One region of the Ensifer sp. GW821-FHT05G01 genome, then DNA from elsewhere that is predicted to be linked to it. Evidence: riboswitches for the same ligand, from Rfam matches in the RefSeq annotation. Region 1 holds a riboswitch; the other holds the start of a gene.
The links. Region 1 has a riboswitch for FMN ahead of AC07UR_RS12790 (6,7-dimethyl-8-ribityllumazine synthase). Riboswitches for the same ligand answer to the same signal wherever they lie in the genome.
Positions count from the first base shown of each region.

Region 1 (9,765 bases):
CCATCGACTGCTGGCGCGAGGTGGCGGAGCACGGCAAGGCGGCCGGTCTTTCCTATGTCTTCTGGGAACCGATGTCGGTCGGCCGCGAGTTCGGCCACACGATCGCCGAGTGCCGTGCGCTCGACCGGCGGCTGGCAGAGGCCGGCCTGCCGATCCCGATGAAGATGATGGTCGATATCGACCACGGCGACGTCACCTCCGACGATCCCGATGATATCGACCCCTATGCCTGGGCTGGCGCCTTTCCTGAGCGCTCGCCGATCATCCACATCAAGCAGTCGTCGATGAACAAGGGCGGGCACTGGCCGTTCACCGCCGCCTACAACAAGGACGGACGCATCACGCCGGAAAAGCTGATCGACGCGGTCAAGGCCGGCGGCGGCACCGATAACGAGATCTGCCTGGAGCTTTCCTTCCGCGAGCGTGAGCCAACGGATCACAATGTCGTCGATATGATCCGGGAATCCGTGGAGTTCTGGGAGCCCTACATCGACACGGGCTTCAATCGGTCATCAAAATCACATTAAAAAATCACAAAATCTCACCATCGATATTGAAATATAACATTACGATGTTATCTTCCCGGGAGTGATGGCGTACTCCTACGCCATCGGATCGAGGCGGATGGCGATGAAGCCGGAAGACAGGCGACAGGCGATCATGGATGTTCTGATGGAGGCCGGCACGGCGTCCGTCGAGGATCTTTCGCTCCGTTTCGGCGTCAGCAAGATGACTGTGCATCGCGACCTCGACGACCTTGAACAGGCCGGCCTGTTGCGCAAGGTGCATGGTGGCGCCTCGATCCAGTCGAGCCCGCAGTTCGAAAGCGATTTCCGCTACCGTGAGAAGATTGCCGCCGCCGAGAAGAACCGGATCGCCGAATATGCGGCTGGTCTGATCGAGCCGGGGCAGAGCATCCTCATCGACGACAGTTCGACCGCTGGCGCGATTGCTGCCTGCATCCGGGACATCAGGCCGCTCACCGTCATCACCAACAATCTCGGCGTCATCTCAGGCCTCTCCGGCGCGCCGGGTATCAACGTGATCGCGCTCGGCGGCCAGTACAGCAAGAAGTTCAATGGCTTCTTTGGCATTGTGACGGAAGAGGCGCTGCGCTCGCTGCGCGTCGACATCGCCTTCCTCTCCAGCTCCGCCGTCGCTGGCACGGCAGCCTTCCACCAGGACCAGGAGGTCGTGCAGGCGAAGCGCCTGATGGTGAAATCGGCGGCGCGCAAGTATCTGCTTGTTGATCACGACAAGTTCGGGCGATCCGCCCTGCATTTCCTGACCGGGCTCGACGCCTTCGACGCGGTGCTGACAGGCGCCGAAGTGGCGGATGAGCATGCCGACGCGCTGAGCGAAGCCGGCGTACGCCTGGTCAAGGTCGACACACAAAAAGTATCGGAGAAAACATGACCAAGCCGCAGCTCTGGGTGGGCACAAGCTGGAAGATGAACAAGACGCTGGCCGAGGCCATGGTCTTTGCCGACGGACTGGCGGCAGCGGACGCAGCGCGCGACGATCGCATCCAGCGTTTCGTCATTCCGCCCTTTACCGCCGTTCGTCAGGTCAAGGACCGGCTGGCTCAAACCAGCGTCAAGGTCGGCGCACAGAACATGCATTGGGATGATGCCGGCGCCTGGACCGGCGAGGTGTCGCCGGTGATGCTGAGGGACTGCAATCTCGACGTGGTCGAGCTCGGCCACAGCGAACGGCGCGAGCATTTCGGCGAGACCGACCGGACCGTTGGCCTGAAGACGGCGGCAGCCGTGCGCCACGGCCTCGTGCCGCTGATCTGCATCGGCGAGACGCTTGCCGAGCGCGAGGCGGGCGAGGCGGATGCCGTGTTGAAGCGGCAGGTGGAAGGGGCGCTGGCGCTTCTTGACGGCGACGCCCGCAAGGCGACGATCCTGCTTGCCTACGAGCCGGTCTGGGCGATCGGCGTCAACGGCATCCCGGCAACATCCGATTATGCCGACCAGCGCCACAAGCGCATCGCCGATGTGGCTGAAGCCGCACTCGGCGTGCGCGTGCCCGTGCTCTACGGCGGCAGCGTCAATCCCGGCAATTGCGAGGAACTGATCGCTGAGAAGCATATCGACGGCCTGTTCATCGGCCGCTCGGCCTGGGACGTCAACGGCTATCTCGACATTCTCAAGCGTGTCTCCGGGGCGATCTGAGCCCCTTGCACGCCAACCAAAACGACGGAAAGGAACCATCATGAAGATTGCAATCGGAGCAGACAGCGCCGGCAAGCCCTTGCTCGACGTCATCGCCGCGCACCTGAAGAGCAAAGCTGGCCTCGAGGTCAGCGACCTCAGCCAGTCCGGCTTCTACGCCGACCTGTCGCAGAAGCTGGCGCAGACCATCGTCGACGGCGAGAACGAGCGCGGCATCCTGTTTTGCGGCACCGGCATCGGCGTCTGCATCTCGGCTAACAAGGTGCCGGGCATCCGCGCCGCGCTGACCCACGACACCTATTCCGCCGAGCGGGCTGCTAAGTCGAACAACGCGCAGATCATCACCATGGGCGCACGCGTCATCGGGCCGGAACTGGCCAAATCGATCGTCGATGCCTGGCTCGCCTCCGAGTTCGACCCGAACGGCCCGTCGGCCGGCAATGTCGACGCGATCGATCGTCTCGACGCGGCGAAGTAATTCAACCGGGCAAGAGAGCGTTTCCGGCCTGAACCGGGCCACGGAGACGCTCTCTCGCATCGTTTTACGCAATTCCTGGCGGCGAACGGCTTCGCATGTGTCCTGGAAATGCGGTGATACCGCCATGCACGTTGATCCTCCCTCGCGCATTGCGGCGAGACGCCCGGCAGAGATGCCGGGCGTTTTCATGTTCAGCCAAAACCGGGTGATCTGGCACTGCCCGCTTGACGAAGCTTCTGAAAATATTTGAATATTCTTGCGTATCATCCCGTCTGCGAGGAATGCCGATCCATGTCCGACGCTACCACGACGCCACCCCGTGCCACAGCCCACCGCCTGGCACGCATGAGCGGCCGCGACACGCACGAACACCACCGCACGGCAACGACGCTCGAGCTTCTGTTCGACCTGACCTTCGTCATCGCCTTCAGCCTTGCCGCATCGCAACTTGCGCATCTGATGGCCGAAGGACATTTCAGGGCAGGGCTGATCGGCTTTACGCTCGCGATCTTCGCCATCTGCTGGGCCTGGATCAATTTCACCTGGTTCGCGTCAGCCTATGACACTGACGACTGGGTGTTTCGCTGCGTCACCATGGTGCAGATGGTCGGCGTGCTGATCCTGGCAATCGGCCTTCCTGCCATGTTCCACTCGATCGACGTGGGTGGGCATCTCGACAATGGCGTGATGGTGCTCGGCTATGTCGTCATGCGCGTGGCGATGATCTTCCAGTGGCTGCGCGCCACCCGGCAGGATCCGCAGCGGCGCGGTGCCTGCATGACCTATGTGATCGCCATCGGCATCGCCCAGCTCGGCTGGATCGTGCTGATCTTCTTCGATTTCTCGCTCACCGTGTCCATTGCCATGGTGGTGGTACTGACGGCGATCGAGATGCTTGGGCCCTATATCGCCGAGACGCGGTATGGTGGCACGCCCTGGCATGCGCACCATATCGCCGAGCGCTACGGCCTCCTGGCGATCATCGCGCTTGGCGAAGGTGTGGTCGGCACGGTCGCCTCGATCACCGCCGTTGTCGACGGGGAGGGCTGGAACCTCGACGTGGCGCTCGTATGCCTCGCCGGCACCGGCCTCACCTTCGGCATGTGGTGGATCTATTTCCTGCTGCCGAGTGCGGAGGTGCTACATGCGCACCGCAAGCGGTCCTTCGTCTGGGGCTATGGCCACATGTTCATCTTCGCCGCGATCGTTGCGACCGGCGCCGGCCTGCATGTCGCTGCCTACTACATCGAGCACAAGGCACATATCGGCTCGCTGGCAACGGTGCTGACTGTGGTCATCCCGGTCGGCGCGTACATCGGCCTCGTCTACGGCATGTATGCTTATCTGCTGCGGCAGGCGGAGCCGCTGCATGCGTGGCTGCTCGCCGGAACGGTGCTTGTGCTGGCAGCGTCGATCGCAGCGGCGATGGCAGGCGTCGACATGGCGGTCTGCCTGATTGTCGTGATGTTCGCGCCGTTCGTGACAGTCGTCGGCTTCGAGGCGGCGGGCCATCGTCACCGCATGGCGGCGTTGGAACGTTGCCTCGCCGAGGCCGAGCCGGCGCAGTGAGCCGCTGGAATTACTGAGTCGAAACAGCGGTTTGAGGGCCGTTGCTGGCGGGTCGATTCAGGTGGTTCAGAGGTTGATTCAAGAATGGGGTCGGGGCCTTCACTTGGATTTGTTCTTCACCCGTTTTGCGCAAAGCTGCCCCTCACCCTAGCCCTCTCCCCGCAGGCGGGGAGAGGGGACGGTCGCGTGCGCTTTCACTCGCCGTAAGCCCTGCGGTGCTATTTCGTCCGACAGCCTCGCCATCCGTTTTGCGGGTACCGACGACCGCAGCGTAGGGTGGTAAAGGCTGTGGCCATCGGATGACGGTGCTTGGACGCGAGAGCGCGCCACGCACGTCCTTCTCCCCGCCAGGCGGGGAGAAGGTGGCCGGCAGGCCGGATGAGGGGCTGCCGGTTACGATACGGTGTGGCGTCAGATCAGGCGTTGACCAGCGCCAGCTTGGCGCGGGCGTCGAGGATCTGGGCGCAGGCATTCGCGGCTTCTTCTCCCTTGGTGACGAAGTGTTCGCGGAAGAAGGCGATCAGCGGCGCGCTTTCCTGGAAATTGTGCGGGGTCAGCACGGCGGAAAGCACCGGCACGTCGGTGTCGAGCTGAACGCGCATCATGCCGTCGAGCACGGTGCCGGCGACGAAGTCATGCCGGTAGATGCCGCCATCGACGACGAAGGCGGTGCCGAGGATCGCGGCGTAGCGGCCGGTCTTGGCGAGCTTCTGGGCGTGCAGCGGGATTTCGAGTGCGCCCGGCACGTCGAAGATCTCGACATCGGCAGCCGAGCCGCCGAGCTTCGTCCATTGCGCGACGAAGGCGTCGACGCAGCGGTCGACGATGTCGGCGTGCCAACGGGCACGAACGATCGCAATCTTGGCGGTGGGGTGGGAAAGAATAGTCATGGTCTCAAGCCTTCCAGGGTTTGGCGTTTCCAATTTTCCCGTCGGGCGAACATGCATGCGCGCAAAACCCCGGCGTGGGGTTCACGATCCTGCTTGCTCTCTTCCATCCGGACTCTAACCGTCGGCTCCGGAATCTGACCGGATCTGCTGACCCCTGGAACCACTGCCGGCTCCAAGGCGCTCGCGGGCTTCGATCGCTGCATGTATCCTCAAATCTCACCGATTTAAGGACAAAACATGCAGCACGTTCAAGTTCTACAGCGACCTTTGCGCGTCTGTTAAGACGCGCGGCGCTGTAGCGATCGCTACCGCCGGTGGGGACTTTCACCCCGCCCTGAGAACAGGGCCGACTATATAGATCGGCCACGCGTGGTCAAACGCGTGGCGCGACGAAAATCCTGGAAATTACGACAGATTTTTCCAAGGCCGGCCGCCGCCGGGCGAAATGATTCCAGCGACGGTTGACCTTTCAACGCTCGGCTACTCGCGGATGACCAGCAGATCCTTGGCGGCGAAACGCAGCGTGACGTTGTCGCCGAAGGTCGGCGGCGTCAGGCCGGGGTCGTTGAACATGTCGAAAGAGATGACATCGCCGCCGATCCGCAGCTTGGTGCGGATGACCGAGCCGAGGAAGCTGGTCGAAACCACTTCACCGGTCAGTGCCGTATCACCCTTGGCGCTGTCGGCGATCGAGCCTGCCTCCGGGCGCAGCGCCAGCGAAATCGGGTCGCCACCCTTCATGCCGGCAATCTGCTCCTTCAGCGAGACCTGCTGGTTGCCAATGGCGACGGCGCCCGTGGCCGGGTCTGCGACCTTGGCCTCGATGATGTTGAGCGTGCCGACGAAGGAGGCGACGAAGCGGGTGGCAGGTGTGTTGTAGATCTCGAACGGCGTCCCGATCTGGTCAGCACGGCCGCCATTCATCACGACGATGCGATCCGAGATCGACAACGCCTCTTCCTGGTCATGGGTGACGAAGACGGTGGTGATGCCGAGTTGCTGCTGGATCTGGCGGATCTCCTCGCGCAGCGACACGCGGATCTTGGCGTCGAGCGCCGACAGCGGCTCGTCGAGCAAAAGCACCTGCGGCTTGACGGCGAGCGCGCGGGCGAGTGCCACGCGCTGCTGCTGGCCGCCGGACAGCTGGTAGGGGAAACGGTCGGCCAGGTGCTCGAGCTTGATCAGGCTCAGCATCTGCTTGACGCGCGTGTCGGTCTCCGCCTTCGGCGCACCGGCGACCTTCAGGCCGAAGGCTACGTTGTCGTGCACGTTCATGTTCGGAAACAGAGCGTAGGCCTGGAACACCATGCCGATATTGCGCTGGTTCGGTTTCAGCGTGCCCTGGTCCTTGCCGTTGATGACGATGGATCCGCTGGAGGGCGTCTCGAAACCGGCGATCATGCGCAAGACGGTGGTCTTGCCGCAGCCCGAGGGCCCAAGGAACGAGACGAACTCGCCTTTCTCGATCGCCATGTCGAAGCCATGCACGACTTGCACGGGGCCGAAGGATTTCTGGATGTTGGTCAGTGTCAGGAAACTCATATGAACCGATCCTCAGGCCTTGGGAGGCGCGCTTTTTTGGAAGCGCGAGACGAGCTGGATGAGGCCGAGGCAGCCCCAGGTGATGCCGAACGCGATGACGGCGAGGGCGGCTGGCTCATAGGCGCGGTTGGCGCCCAGAAGCTGCATATACGGACCGAAGGCCGGCCTGTTCAAAAGCGCTGCCATGGTGAATTCGCCGATGACGATGGCAAACGTCAGGAAGGCGCCGGAGAGCACCGCGACCAGGACATTCGGCAGAATGATCCGGCCGAGAATGGTCGCCCATCCTGCCCCGAGGCTTTGAGCGGCCTCTGTCAGAGTGGCGATGTCGATCGTGCGAAGCCCGGTGTCTACGGCCCTGTACATGTAGGGAAGGGCGAGGATGGCATAGCCGAACATCAGAAGCACATTGGTGCCCGCGATCGATCCGGTCAGCGGCAGCCAGCTCGAGGTGTTGTAGAGGCGGATGTAGCCGAAGACGATGACGATCGCCGGGATGACGAGCGGCAGCAGCGTGATGAACTCGATGTAGGGCCGCAACCGCGGCAGCTTCAGGCGAACCCAGTAGGCCGTCGGCACCACGAGCAGCACGCCGAAGGCGATGGTGAACAGCGCCTGCATGATGGAATAGGTGAAGGTCTCCTGGAAGCGCGGATCGCTGAAGACCTTGCCATAGGCGTCGAAGGAATACTCGCCGCGACGCATCTTCAGCGAGAAGTTCGTCATGCCGATGAGCGGCAGGGTGAAATAGAGGAGGCCGAAAATGAGGGCCCCCCAGGCCCATATCTTCTTCATTTCAGCCACCTCTCGCTGCGGGCGCGAAGCCAGATGTAGATCGCGTTGGCGATGCCCGTGACGACGATCATGCCGAAGGCGAGTGCGTAGCCGAGGTGCGGATTGCCGAGAACGTCGCCGCGGATCTGGGCGAAGAGCAGGATGGGGACGATCGAGAGCGACGAGCCGGTGAGCGCGATCGCCGTCGCGACGGCTCCGAAGGCGTTGGCGAAGAGGAGCGCGAGGGTGCCGAGAAGTGAAGGCAGCAGGATCGGGAAGGCGACCATGCGCCAGTACTGCAGGCCGGTGGCACCGAGAATTTCGGCAGCCTCGCGCCACTCGCGCTTCAATCCGTCGAGAGCCGGGGTGATGATGAGGATCATCAGCGGAATCTGGAAGAACAGATAGGTGACGGTCAGCCCCCAGAACGACAGGAGGTTGAAGCCGAGCAGCCTGAGGTCGAGACCGAAGTTCGAGCGCAGGAACACGGTAAGGATGCCGACGGGGCCGAGCGTTGCGAGAAACGCGAAGGCGAGCGGGACGCCGGCGAAGTTCGAAGCGACGCCGGAAAAGGTCAAAAGCGGTCCGCGGATCCATTTCGGCAGACTGCCGAAGACGACGGCAGACGCAATCGCAAAGCCGATCAGGCAGCCGAGAAGCGCCGAGGCGATGCTGATCTTGATGGAGATCCAGTAGGCCGACAGGATCGACGGCGTGAACAGGCCGATGATGTTGTCGAAGGTGAAGCTGCCATCAGGCGTCTGGAAGGCGCCGACCACGATCTTCATCGTTGGCAGAATCAGAAAAAGGAACACGAACGCTGCAAAGGGCAGGACGCCGAGCCAGTGAAGCGGAAGACGGCGCGCAGGTGGCCTGGCGCCGGTGTGAGCAGATGACATTCCGTTCGCCCCGAGAAGCCGCGTTACGGACGCGGTCGTTCATTGAATTGCTTATCGATATCGCATCTGCCCCGGCCGGAAAACCGGCCGGGGCAGCATGATTGTGGAAACGCTTACTGAACGTTGGCGCCGACCACGGAATCCCAGGCGCCGGTGACCGCTGCCTTGTTGGCATCGACTTCTTCGAGCGTCGGGAAGTAGGCCTTTTCGTAGGCAGCTGCCGGCGGCAGGGCGTCGATCAGTTCCTGCGGAACCTTGCCGGCCTTGACCATGGCGTTGAAGCGGGTCGGGTGGCAGAAGCCCTTCAGCCAGCCGAGCTGACCTTCGTCGGAGTAGAGGTGTTCCATCCACAGCTTGGCGGCGTTCGGGTGCGGCGCATAGGCCGAGATGCCCTGAACGTAGACGCCGGCGAGAACGCCGCTTGCAGGAACGACGACTTCGGTCGGCGGGTTGCCGTTAAGCGTCTTCGCCCAGCCGAGAGCGTTGTAGTCCCAGGCAACGACGATCGGGGTCGAGCCCTGGGCGAGCGTGCCGGACTTGCCGATAACCGGAACGAAGTTGCCGGCCTTGTTGAGCTCGGCAAAGTAGGCGAGACCGGCTTCACCGGCTTCCTTGCCCGACTTGGCGCCCTTGGCGAGGCCAGCAGCGAGAACGCCGAGGATCGCCTGGTTCGAGGCGCGCGGGTCGCCGGCGAGTGCCACCTGGCCGGCATATTCCGGCTTCAAGAGGTCGGCCCAGTCCTTCGGCGCGTTGGCGACGAGGTCCTTGTTCACCAGGAAGGACATGACGCCGTAGTAGTCGCCGTACCAGTAGCCTTCGGCATCCTTGACGCTGTCAGGAATTTCGTCCCAGGTCGACACCTTGTAGGGCTGCAGCAGGCCTTCGGCCTTCATCTGCGGACCGAAAGCGAGGCCGACGTCGACAACGTCAGGCGCCTGCGGGCCCTTGTTGTCCTTGTTGGCCTTGACGGCCTCGACTTCGTCGGCAGAGCCGGCGTCGGGGTTCAGTTCGTTGACCTGGATTTCCGGATACTTGGCCTTGAAGGCGGCGATGACGTCGCCATAGCCGCACCAGTCGTGGGGCAGGGCAACGGTGGTCAGCATGCCTTCCTTCTTGGCAGCTTCGATGAGCTCTGCGCTCGGCTCGGCAGCGGCAATGGCCGTCGTTGCCAATAGAATGGCGGTGGAAAGCGAGAGCAGGCGTTGAGTCGTTGAAATCACTGGCGTTCTCCTTATGGGTTTTCAGTCAATTTCGGCGATGCTGTTAAAGAGATGCTATGAAACTTGTGTGACAGCGATCTGTCTGTTCGCGCCGCCCATGTCGTTGGAAGAACAAATCTTTTTCCGACACGGCGCCTTCACTGAGACACATGTGCATAAAACTTCGTGAACGTTCCGGCTGTCCCTCCTAAACCGGTTTGCGAAAGATGCGGG
Region 1 covers NZ_JBWKSC010000004.1:327,440-337,204, reverse strand. Annotated here, with positions in the region: gene AC07UR_RS12815 (sugar phosphate isomerase/epimerase family protein) at 1-527, shown strand, start outside; gene AC07UR_RS12810 (DeoR/GlpR family DNA-binding transcription regulator) at 631-1,416, shown strand; gene AC07UR_RS12805 (triose-phosphate isomerase) at 1,413-2,180, shown strand; gene derI (D-erythrulose-4-phosphate isomerase) at 2,221-2,658, shown strand; gene AC07UR_RS12795 (low temperature requirement protein A) at 2,950-4,227, shown strand; gene AC07UR_RS12790 (6,7-dimethyl-8-ribityllumazine synthase) at 4,644-5,117, opposite strand; FMN riboswitch at 5,209-5,463, opposite strand; gene AC07UR_RS12785 (ABC transporter ATP-binding protein) at 5,598-6,659, opposite strand; gene AC07UR_RS12780 (ABC transporter permease) at 6,672-7,454, opposite strand; gene AC07UR_RS12775 (ABC transporter permease) at 7,451-8,332, opposite strand; gene AC07UR_RS12770 (ABC transporter substrate-binding protein) at 8,446-9,552, opposite strand; gene AC07UR_RS12765 (MurR/RpiR family transcriptional regulator) at 9,740-9,765, opposite strand, start outside.

Region 2 (9,765 bases), on a different contig from region 1:
AGTCCGAACAGGCGAAATTCTTGAGCATGCAAGTGAAACGGTCTCCGGAAACGGAGGCCGTTTCTTCGTTGAGGAGGTCGTTACCGTGAAACGGCAGAGGTTTTAGTCGACAAATGTAGCAATTGTAACTATCAATAATGTTGCTGCCATTTGACATGGCACCTCACAATTTTCCAACGATGATCATGAAGAAGACATTCGAAGTTTCCGACAGGCTGTTTGAGCTTTATCACCGCGTCCACCGGCTCGTGAACGAGTCGATGACAGAGGAAGGCGTTTCGCTGGCGCGCAGCAAATTCCTGTTTTTCCTGAGCAAGCTCGGCCCCTGTCGTTCGACGGATATCGCCTGCGCACTGAACTTCGCGCCGCGCACCGTCACCGAAGCGATCGATGGCCTTGAGCGTGACCGGCTCGTGATGCGCAAGCCGGATCCCGAGGACCGCCGCGCCAAGATCGTCTCGATCACCGACACAGGGCGCGTCATACTGGAAGCGGCTGAACACCCGCGCAAACAGCTGATCGAGGAAATCTTCTCGGCACTCGACGACAAGGAGCTCGATCAGCTCTTCGATATCGTCGGCAAGCTCGTCGACAAGACGGACGAGATCCGCAAGCGCAAGGACGAGGCGGAAGCCGCACAGATTGCGGTCGCCCGCTAAACACTTCTTTCCGCCAATGCTGATAGCCAAAACAGAAAGAGGCCGGGACGTCATGTCCCGGCCTCTTCCGTTTTTCTCCTGGCCCGACGCTTACATCGCGTCGATGGCACCGATGGAGAAGAACAGCGTTTCGCCGGAGGAATCGTCGACACCGTCATTGTCGGTGACGACATAGCCGTTACCGGCGGCATCGACGGTAAAACCTTCGACCTTGTCGACGACGTAGCCATTGAGAGCCTTCAGATCGGGAATGAGGTCACGAACCTCTTCCTTCTTGACGACCGGAAGCTCGCCGCCGAGCGCTGCCGGCTTCAACTCGGCAAGCGCGACACGGTAGAGCTTCTTGAGCTTGGCGGCCTGACCGATCAGGTTGTCGCGTTCGATGATATAGGCGTAGTCGCCGTGCACCGAGATTTCCGAGAGGCCGACCCAGCCGCCGTCTGCCTTCTCGAGCGGATAGCGGACTGCACCCCATTCTTCGCTCGATGGCTTGTAGGAGACGAGCTTGACGAAGCCCTTCTGGTCGTCCTTCCATTCGCGCTGGACGGCCATCCAGAGCACCTGATCGTCGCCTTCGCCGACGACCGTCACACCCTCGAAGCCGAAGCGCGTCTCGCCTGCACGCAGAGCTTCGGGAAGAGCGATCTCCTTCTTGATTTCGCCCTTCTTGTTCACCTTCAGCAGTGCATGGCTATAGAGTTTGTCGGAGTTGCCTTCGGAAGCAAGCCAGAAGCCCCCTTCCCCATCATTGGCGACGCCTTCGATGTCGAGCTTCTGTGCCGGCGCGCCGTCGCGGGTGATGCGGAGCGTCTCGGTGATCAGCGCCGGCTTCTGGGTCGCGTCGATGGTGAAGATGGTCGGCTGCGACGCATAGACGGAATCATTGACGGCACGCAGGAAACCCGGCTTGTCGGCAACGGCGGCCAGACCCGAAAGCGCGCCAAACCCGACAGGTAGACCATCCTTGTCGGCCGAGCGGATCTGCGGATAGGCAGCCTCGCCTTCGCCACGCTCGTAGATCATCACATGCGAGCGAGCGCCGCCGTCCTCGCCAAGGTCGACCTCGTTGGCGGTGGCAAGCAGATTGCGCGACGGGATCGCAACGGCGCCTTCCGGCGAGATACCCGACGGCAACAACTGCAGCAGTTCCGGCTCGGCGCCGGTGTCCTTGTAGACGCCGACGACGGATGCGCGTTCAGCAAGCACGAACAACAGATTGTCGTCGCCGAACTTCGCGGCCTCGAGGCCCTCCGGCTCGACGCCCTTGGCCGACGAGCGCTTCTCCGGGTAATGGCCGATCGACGCAATCGCGTGTTCGAAGCTGGCGCCGGACTCGAACAGCACCTTGCCGGTCGTATCGAAAATCGTGAAGCCGCGCGAACCGCCCTCGTAGTCGCCCTCGTTGGCAACGACGATGCGGGTGTCGTCGAGCCACTTGACGGCATCGGGCTCGCGCTTGCGGCCGGGCTGCTCGTCCTTGAAGGCGACCGCGCCGTCGCGCTTGGTATCGATGTCCTTGAGGTCGACGCTGCCTGCAGAGAAATGCGTCTTCACCGTCGCCGACTTGGCATCGATGATGACGATGTGGTTGTTCTCCTGCAGTGTCAGCGCAATCTCGTCCTTGCCGTTGAAGGAAACGAATTCCGGCTCCGGATCGTCGCCGGCAACGTCGGCAAGGCCCGTCAGGGTCACGTGCTTGATCGTGGCGCAATCGGCAACACCGTCCTTCAGCGACAAGATCACCAGGTCGCCGGCAGGCATCTGCGGGATCTTGCCGTCATTGACCTCCTCGTCACGCTCATTCTCGATGGCGATCGCGGCAAGCGTGCGGTCCTTGTTGACCGCGACGGAGTCCGGCTGACCGCCGAGATCGCAGGTCGCTTCGATCTTCTTGGAGGCGACGTCGACGGTGGCGAGGAAGCCGGAGGGCTTGATGAAGCTTTCGCGCGTGTTGACGGCCACGAGTGCCTTGGCACCAGCGACGGTCACCGATGTCGGCTCGCCATCGAACGAAACGATGCCGGCCGCCTTCGGCGCCTTGGCGTCTGTGATGTCGATGAGGCCGATGCGCTTGCCGGGGCTATCGGAATAAATCAGCGTGTTGCCGTCTTCGGTGGCCGTGATGATTTCCGCAGAAGTCGTTTCCTTGCGGGCGTCACCTTCCAGATTGTCGGCAACGGCGAAGGACGCGATACGATTGAACACCGGTTCGGCAGCAGCCGGAAAAGCAACAGACGCAAGAAGCATGGCGGCGAGCGCCGTTCTGCATGATGAAATGGTCATGAAATCCCCCATGTCGAATATCCAAAACAAGGGGGTTCTGCGGGATGGCGATGACAGGCGCATGACAATCCCGCAGCTTTGTTGTGCAGCGTCGCTTTACGCGCTTGCGCGCTCGCGTTTCATCTCGTGGCGCATGATGAAGAGCGAGGCGCCGAGGATCAATGCGGCTCCCAGCCAGAGATAACCGCTCGGCGCATAACCGAAGACGAGCCAGCCGGCGAGAACGTTGAGTGGCAACTTGAGATCATCGAAGGGCTGCACATAGGCGGCATCGGCAACCGTATACGCCAGCGTCAACAGAAACTGTGCCACGACGGTCAGGAGCCCCGCCAGCGCCAGCAGCGCGAGCATGGTGCCGCTCGGCACGACGAAGCCTGCCGACAGCGCCAGCACGCCGTTGATCGGCGTCAGAAGCACGAGCAGCCACACTGTGATCGTCTCGGGACGCTCGATGCCGGTCAGGCTCTTCGTGATCAGCGACGACGCACCCCAAAGCAGCGCCGAGAGAACCGGCAGCAAGGCTGCCCAGGTGAAACTCTCCGACCAGGGCTGCAGAATGATCGCAGCGCCGGCAAAACCAACTGCCGCAGCGCCCCAACGGGACGCGCCGACGCGTTCGCCAAGGAAGAGCCGTGCACCGAGAATGATGAAGAACGGTGACGTCATCACCAGCGCGATCGCCTGCCAGATCGGGACGGAGGCCAGGCCCGAAACCCAGGCCCCGACCCCCAGGGCTGCGAGGCCTACGCGGACGATGTGACGCCAGGGATAAACGGTGCGCATCGCCGATAGACCGACCCGCAACAGGAAAGGCAGGGAGAAGATGAGCGCGAACGCATATTGCCAGAAGGCGGTCGAGGTGGCGGAAAAGCCGAGTTGCATCGTCATCCATTGCGTGACGACATTCAGCAGAGCAAAGGCAACGCCGGCCAGTATCATCCAGGCGGCCCCGGCCATGGCACGGGAGGTGAAAAATGCTTGAGTAGTCTCGCTCATGTCCTTCATCCGCAAACAGGGACCAACAAAAACCAGGACGCATGAGCGCAGGGTGCGAAGACGGGCAGCCGTGCCCTTCGCATCCACGATCATTCTCTTTCATCCGGACTGTGACCGTCGGCTCCGGAATTGCACCGGATCTGCTATCCTTCCAGCCCACAAAGGCTGGAAGTGCTCGCGGGCTTGAGCCGAAGCCCTTACCGCCGGTGGGGACTTTCACCCCGCCCTGAGAACAGGCTGAGCCGTAGACCAAAGCCTGCGCTGCTGCAAGGCCACCCGAAAATGCAGAAGGGTCCGGCGTGAGCCGAACCCTTCAAGACTTGGACTGCCGGCCTCGTATCCGGCCGTCAAGCAAACTTATCAGCCGTTAACGGCATCCTTCAGGCCCTTGCCGGCCGTGAACTTCGGAACGTTACGTGCCGGGATGTCAACTTCAGCGCCCGTGGACGGGTTGCGGCCCTTGGAGGCTTCGCGACGCGAAACGGAGAAGTTGCCGAAACCGACGAGGCGAATGTCGCCACCGTTCTTCAGTTCAGCCTGGATGGTCTCGAAAACTGCATCAACTGCGGAAGATGCGTCGGTCTTGGAAAGTCCGGCCTTCTCAGCAACGGCAGACACGAGCTCATTTTTGTTCATGTTTCCACCCCTTTCAAAATGGTTCGAAACGACTGTGTTTTTAAGCCGCGGCGGCTTGCGCATCGCCCGCGTCTTGCCATTCCCAATTGCGCCTAATCCCTTGGAATGCAAGGCTTGCGGCATGCTTTTACAACAAAAAAGACCGGCCAGGGGCCGGTCTTCCTTGTTTTTCTGCCAAATGAGCCTGAGACGAGCAAAATTGCGCCCGCCAGCCCTGTCGATCAGTGGGCGATGGAAGCGCCCGCTTCGTCCTGCGAATCAACCGCAGCGACGGTTGCCGGCTCATTTGCCGGGTCCCATTCGATCGGCTCCGGGACGCGGATGAGAGCGTGTTCGAGCACTTCGCCCATCCGCGAGACCGGGATGATCTCCAGCACGTTCTTCACGTTGTCCGGAATCTCGGCCAGATCCTTGGCATTCTCCTCAGGGATCAGCACCTTCTTGATGCCGCCGCGGACGGCAGCCAGCAGCTTTTCCTTCAGACCGCCGATCGGCAGCACGCGGCCGCGAAGGGTGATTTCACCCGTCATCGCCACATCCTTGGAGATCGGAATACCGGTCATCACGGAGACGATCGCCGTTGCCATGGCAACACCGGCCGACGGGCCATCCTTGGGCGTCGCGCCTTCCGGCAAGTGCACGTGGATGTCGCGCTTGTCGAACAGCGGCGGCTCGATGCCGAAGTCGATCGCGCGCGAACGGACGTAAGACGCCGCCGCAGAAATCGATTCCTTCATCACGTCACGCAGGTTGCCTGTAACGGTCATGCGGCCCTTGCCGGGCATCATGACGCCTTCGATCGTCAGCAGTTCGCCGCCGACCTCTGTCCAGGCAAGTCCTGTGACCACGCCAACCTGATCGTCGCGCTCGGCTTCACCGTGCCGGTACCGCGGCACGCCCAGGTAATCCGGGATGTTTTCAGCGGTGACGGCTACGGACTTGGCCTTGCCCTTGATGATCTCGGTCACAGCCTTGCGGGCGAGCTTCATCAGTTCGCGCTCGAAGTTACGAACGCCCGCTTCACGCGTGTAGGTCTGGATGATCGCCATCAGCGCACCGTCGGTGACCGAAAACTCCTTCGGCTGCAGCGCATGATCGCGGATCGCCTTCGGCAGCAGGTGCCGCTTGGCGATCTCCAGCTTTTCCTCTTCGGTGTAGCCGGCAATGCGGATCACTTCCATGCGGTCCATCAGCGGCGCCGGAATGTTCAGCGTGTTCGCCGTGGTGATGAACATCACGTTGGACAGATCGTATTCGACTTCCAGGTAGTGGTCCATGAAGGTCGAGTTCTGTTCCGGATCCAGCACCTCCAAGAGGGCCGACGACGGGTCGCCGCGGAAGTCCTGGCCCATCTTGTCGATCTCGTCGAACAGGAAGAGCGGGTTGGACTTCTTTGCCTTCTTCATCGACTGGACGACCTTGCCGGGCATCGAACCGATGTAGGTGCGGCGGTGACCGCGGATTTCCGCTTCGTCACGAACGCCACCCAGCGCCATGCGCACGTACTCACGGCCGGTCGCCTTGGCGATCGACTTGGCAAGCGAGGTCTTGCCGACGCCCGGAGGGCCAACGAGGCACAGGATCGGGCCCTTGATCTTCGTCGAACGCGCCTGAACGGCCAGGTACTCGACGATGCGTTCCTTGACCTTGTCGAGGCCGAAGTGATCGACGTTGAGCACTTCCTCGGCATGGTTCAGGTCGGTCTTGATCTTGGACTTTTTGCCCCACGGCATGCCCAGCAGCCAATCCAGATAGTTGCGCACGACGGTTGCTTCCGCCGACATCGGGCTCATCTGGCGCAGCTTCTTCAGCTCCGCATCAGCCTTTTCGCGCGCTTCTTTCGAGAGCTTGGTCTTGGCGATGCGCTCTTCGATTTCGGCCATCTCGTCGCGGCCGTCTTCGCCGTCGCCGAGTTCCTTCTGGATCGCCTTCATCTGTTCGTTGAGGTAGTACTCGCGCTGGGTCTTCTCCATCTGGCGCTTGACGCGCGAGCGGATACGCTTTTCCACCTGCAAGACGGAGATCTCACCTTCCATGAAGCCGAGCGCCTTTTCGAGACGCATCTTCACGCTGGTGGTTTCCAGCATTTCCTGTTTCTCGACGATCTTGATCGACAGATGCGAAGCGACCGTGTCGGCAAGCTTCGAATAATCTTCGATCTGGCTCGCGACGCCGACGACCTCAGGAGAGATCTTCTTGTTGAGCTTCACGTAGCTTTCGAATTCGGAGACGACCGAGCGGCTGAGCGCCTCGATCTCAACCGGGTCTTCCTCCGGCTCGTCGAGCGCCTGTGCTGTCGCTTCATAGAATTCTTCACGCGGCGTGTAGTTGTCGATCTTGGCGCGCGTGCGCCCTTCGACCAGCACCTTGACGGTGCCGTCGGGCAGCTTCAGCAGCTGCAGAACATTGGCAATCGTGCCTACCTGGTAGATCGCGGAGGGTTCCGGATCGTCGTCCGTCGCGTTGATCTGGGTGGCAAGCATGATCTGCTTGTCGGTCCCCATGACTTCTTCTAGCGCACGGATGGACTTCTCACGGCCGACGAAAAGCGGCACGATCATGTGCGGGAAGACTACAATGTCGCGAAGCGGCAAGACCGGATAGGTCGCGCTTTCGGTCGCCGGAGACGTTTTGCTCGTCATGTCATTTCCTTTCCGTCCCGATTTCGGGCCCGTTCCCGGGAGCCACAGCGGCACTCCCGGTTGTCATGTTTTCCACATGAAAGTGGAGTGCTAGAGAGTCCTTTTCAAGGCTCGACGCGACATCCACCATCATTGGCCGGGTCCTTCTGACTACGCTTTATTGCTGTTGCGTACCTTGCGACGGAAAACGAGGCTTCAAGGGTGCGCAACGGCCGAGGCCCGTTACTGAATCGTCACATCATTGCGTTGTTAAGACACTTTAGCAACAACCGAATTGTTAAATCTCGCGCCGCAGAAGCCATCTCAACAACTAAGTGTGGGGTCATGAAAAAGCCCGCACGAGGCGGGCTTTTTCAAATCTGATCTGTGCTTCGCGCTTAGGCCGAGACGTTGGTCTTCTCTTCCGAGCGCTCGGAATAGATGTAGAGCGGCCGTGCTGCACCCTTCACCACCTCGTCGGAAATCACGACTTCGCGGACGCCTTCGAGCGTCGGCAGCTCGAACATCGTGTCGAGCAGGATCTTTTCCATGATCGAGCGCAGGCCACGTGCGCCGGTCTTGCGCACGATGGCGCGACGGGCGATCTCGCGCAGCGCGTCCTCGTGGAAGGTCAGCTCGACGTCTTCCATCTCGAACAGCCGCTGGTACTGCTTGATAAGAGCGTTCTTCGGCTCGGACAGGATCTGGATCAGCGCGTCTTCGTCCAGGTCTTCGAGCGTCGCCAGAACCGGCAGACGTCCGATGAATTCCGGGATGAGGCCGAACTTGACCAGGTCTTCCGGCTCCAGCTCGCGCAGAACCTCGCCGACGCGGCGATCTTCGGGTGAACGGACCGTTGCGCCGAAACCGATCGATGTCTTCTCGCCGCGGGCGGAAATGATCTTGTCGAGGCCGGCGAATGCACCGCCGCAGATGAACAGGATGTTAGTCGTATCCACCTGCAGGAATTCCTGCTGCGGATGCTTGCGGCCACCCTGCGGCGGCACGGAGGCGACGGTGCCCTCCATGATCTTCAGCAGCGCCTGCTGCACGCCCTCGCCCGAAACGTCACGGGTGATCGACGGGTTGTCGGACTTGCGCGAGATCTTGTCGACTTCGTCGATGTAGACGATGCCGCGCTGGGCGCGCTCGACGTTGTAGTCGGCAGCCTGAAGCAGCTTCAGGATGATGTTTTCGACGTCTTCACCGACATAGCCGGCTTCCGTCAACGTCGTTGCGTCAGCCATCGTGAAGGGCACGTCAATGATGCGCGCAAGCGTCTGCGCGAGATAGGTCTTGCCGCAACCGGTCGGGCCGACGAGCATGATGTTCGACTTCGCCAACTCCACATCGCTGCCCTTGGCCGCGTGGGCCAGGCGCTTGTAGTGATTGTGCACGGCGACCGACAGGATGCGCTTCGCCTGCTGCTGGCCGATGACGTACTCGTCGAGGACCTTGATGATTTCCTGGGGGGTAGGAACACCATCGCGGGACTTGACCATCGAGGTCTTGTTCTCTTCGCGAATGATGTCCATGCAGAGCTCGACGCATTCATCGCAGATGAAAACCGTCGGTCCGGCAATCAGCTTGCGGACTTCGTGCTGGCTCTTGCCGCAAAACGAACAATAAAGCGTATTCTTCGAGTCACCGCCGTTGCTACCGCTGACCTTGCTCATTTCCATTTCCTTCCAGCACGCCGGATATCCTCGAAAAGATACCACGGACCACTCAATTCGCCCCGCGCAAAGATCTGCGCTGCATTAAGAGGGCTTCCGGGAGTACCCACCGTATCAGGGCATTTTGCCCAAGATTCGGCCGCAACGACTCTCCCACCTAACTCTGAACCCTATGCCTTCACAGCTCAACATAGCATTAAGGGTTCATCTTAGCGGCTTTACCCCCTCGATAAAGCCCTTTCACTATTACAATTGTGTCACAATTGCATCTATCGTGACACAAAAGCGCGCCATCACGCCTGCTCTGCAGCCTCGATCGCTTCGCGCGACGTGATGACCTTGTCGATCAGACCCCAGTCGAGCGCCTCGTCGGAACTCATGAAATGGTCGCGATCGAGCGTCTGTTCAACCTCTTCGTAGGTCCGGCCGCAATGCTTGACGTAAACCTCGTTGAGGCGACGCTTCATCTTGAGGATGTCCTTAGCGTGGCGCTCGATGTCGGAGGCCTGGCCCTGGAAACCGCCGGACGGCTGATGAACCATGATGCGCGAATTCGGGGTGGCGAAACGCATGTCCTTGTGGCCGGCAGCCAGCAGAAGCGAGCCCATCGAGGCGGCCTGGCCGATGCAGAGCGTCGAAACAGCCGGCTTGATGAACTGCATGGTGTCGTAGATCGCCATGCCAGCGGTAACGACGCCGCCCGGAGAATTGATGTAAAGCGCGATTTCCTTTTTCGGATTTTCCGCTTCAAGGAAAAGAAGCTGGGCGCAGACGAGCGTCGCCATCTGATCTTCGACCGGACCGGTCAGGAAGATGATGCGCTCTTTCAGAAGGCGCGAAAAGATATCGTAGGAACGTTCGCCGCGGTTGGTCTGCTCCACAACCATCGGCACC
Region 2 covers NZ_JBWKSC010000010.1:90,768-100,532, forward strand. Annotated here, with positions in the region: gene AC07UR_RS22820 (HAMP domain-containing methyl-accepting chemotaxis protein) at 1-2, shown strand, start outside; gene AC07UR_RS22825 (MarR family winged helix-turn-helix transcriptional regulator) at 186-659, shown strand; gene AC07UR_RS22830 (esterase-like activity of phytase family protein) at 750-2,954, opposite strand; gene AC07UR_RS22835 (DMT family transporter) at 3,039-3,947, opposite strand; FMN riboswitch at 4,026-4,176, opposite strand; gene hupB (DNA-binding protein HupB) at 4,299-4,574, opposite strand; gene lon (endopeptidase La) at 4,796-7,216, opposite strand; gene clpX (ATP-dependent Clp protease ATP-binding subunit ClpX) at 7,594-8,871, opposite strand; gene clpP (ATP-dependent Clp endopeptidase proteolytic subunit ClpP) at 9,165-9,765, opposite strand, start outside.
Region 2: another riboswitch for FMN. It lies ahead of AC07UR_RS22835 (DMT family transporter); the one in region 1 lies ahead of AC07UR_RS12790 (6,7-dimethyl-8-ribityllumazine synthase).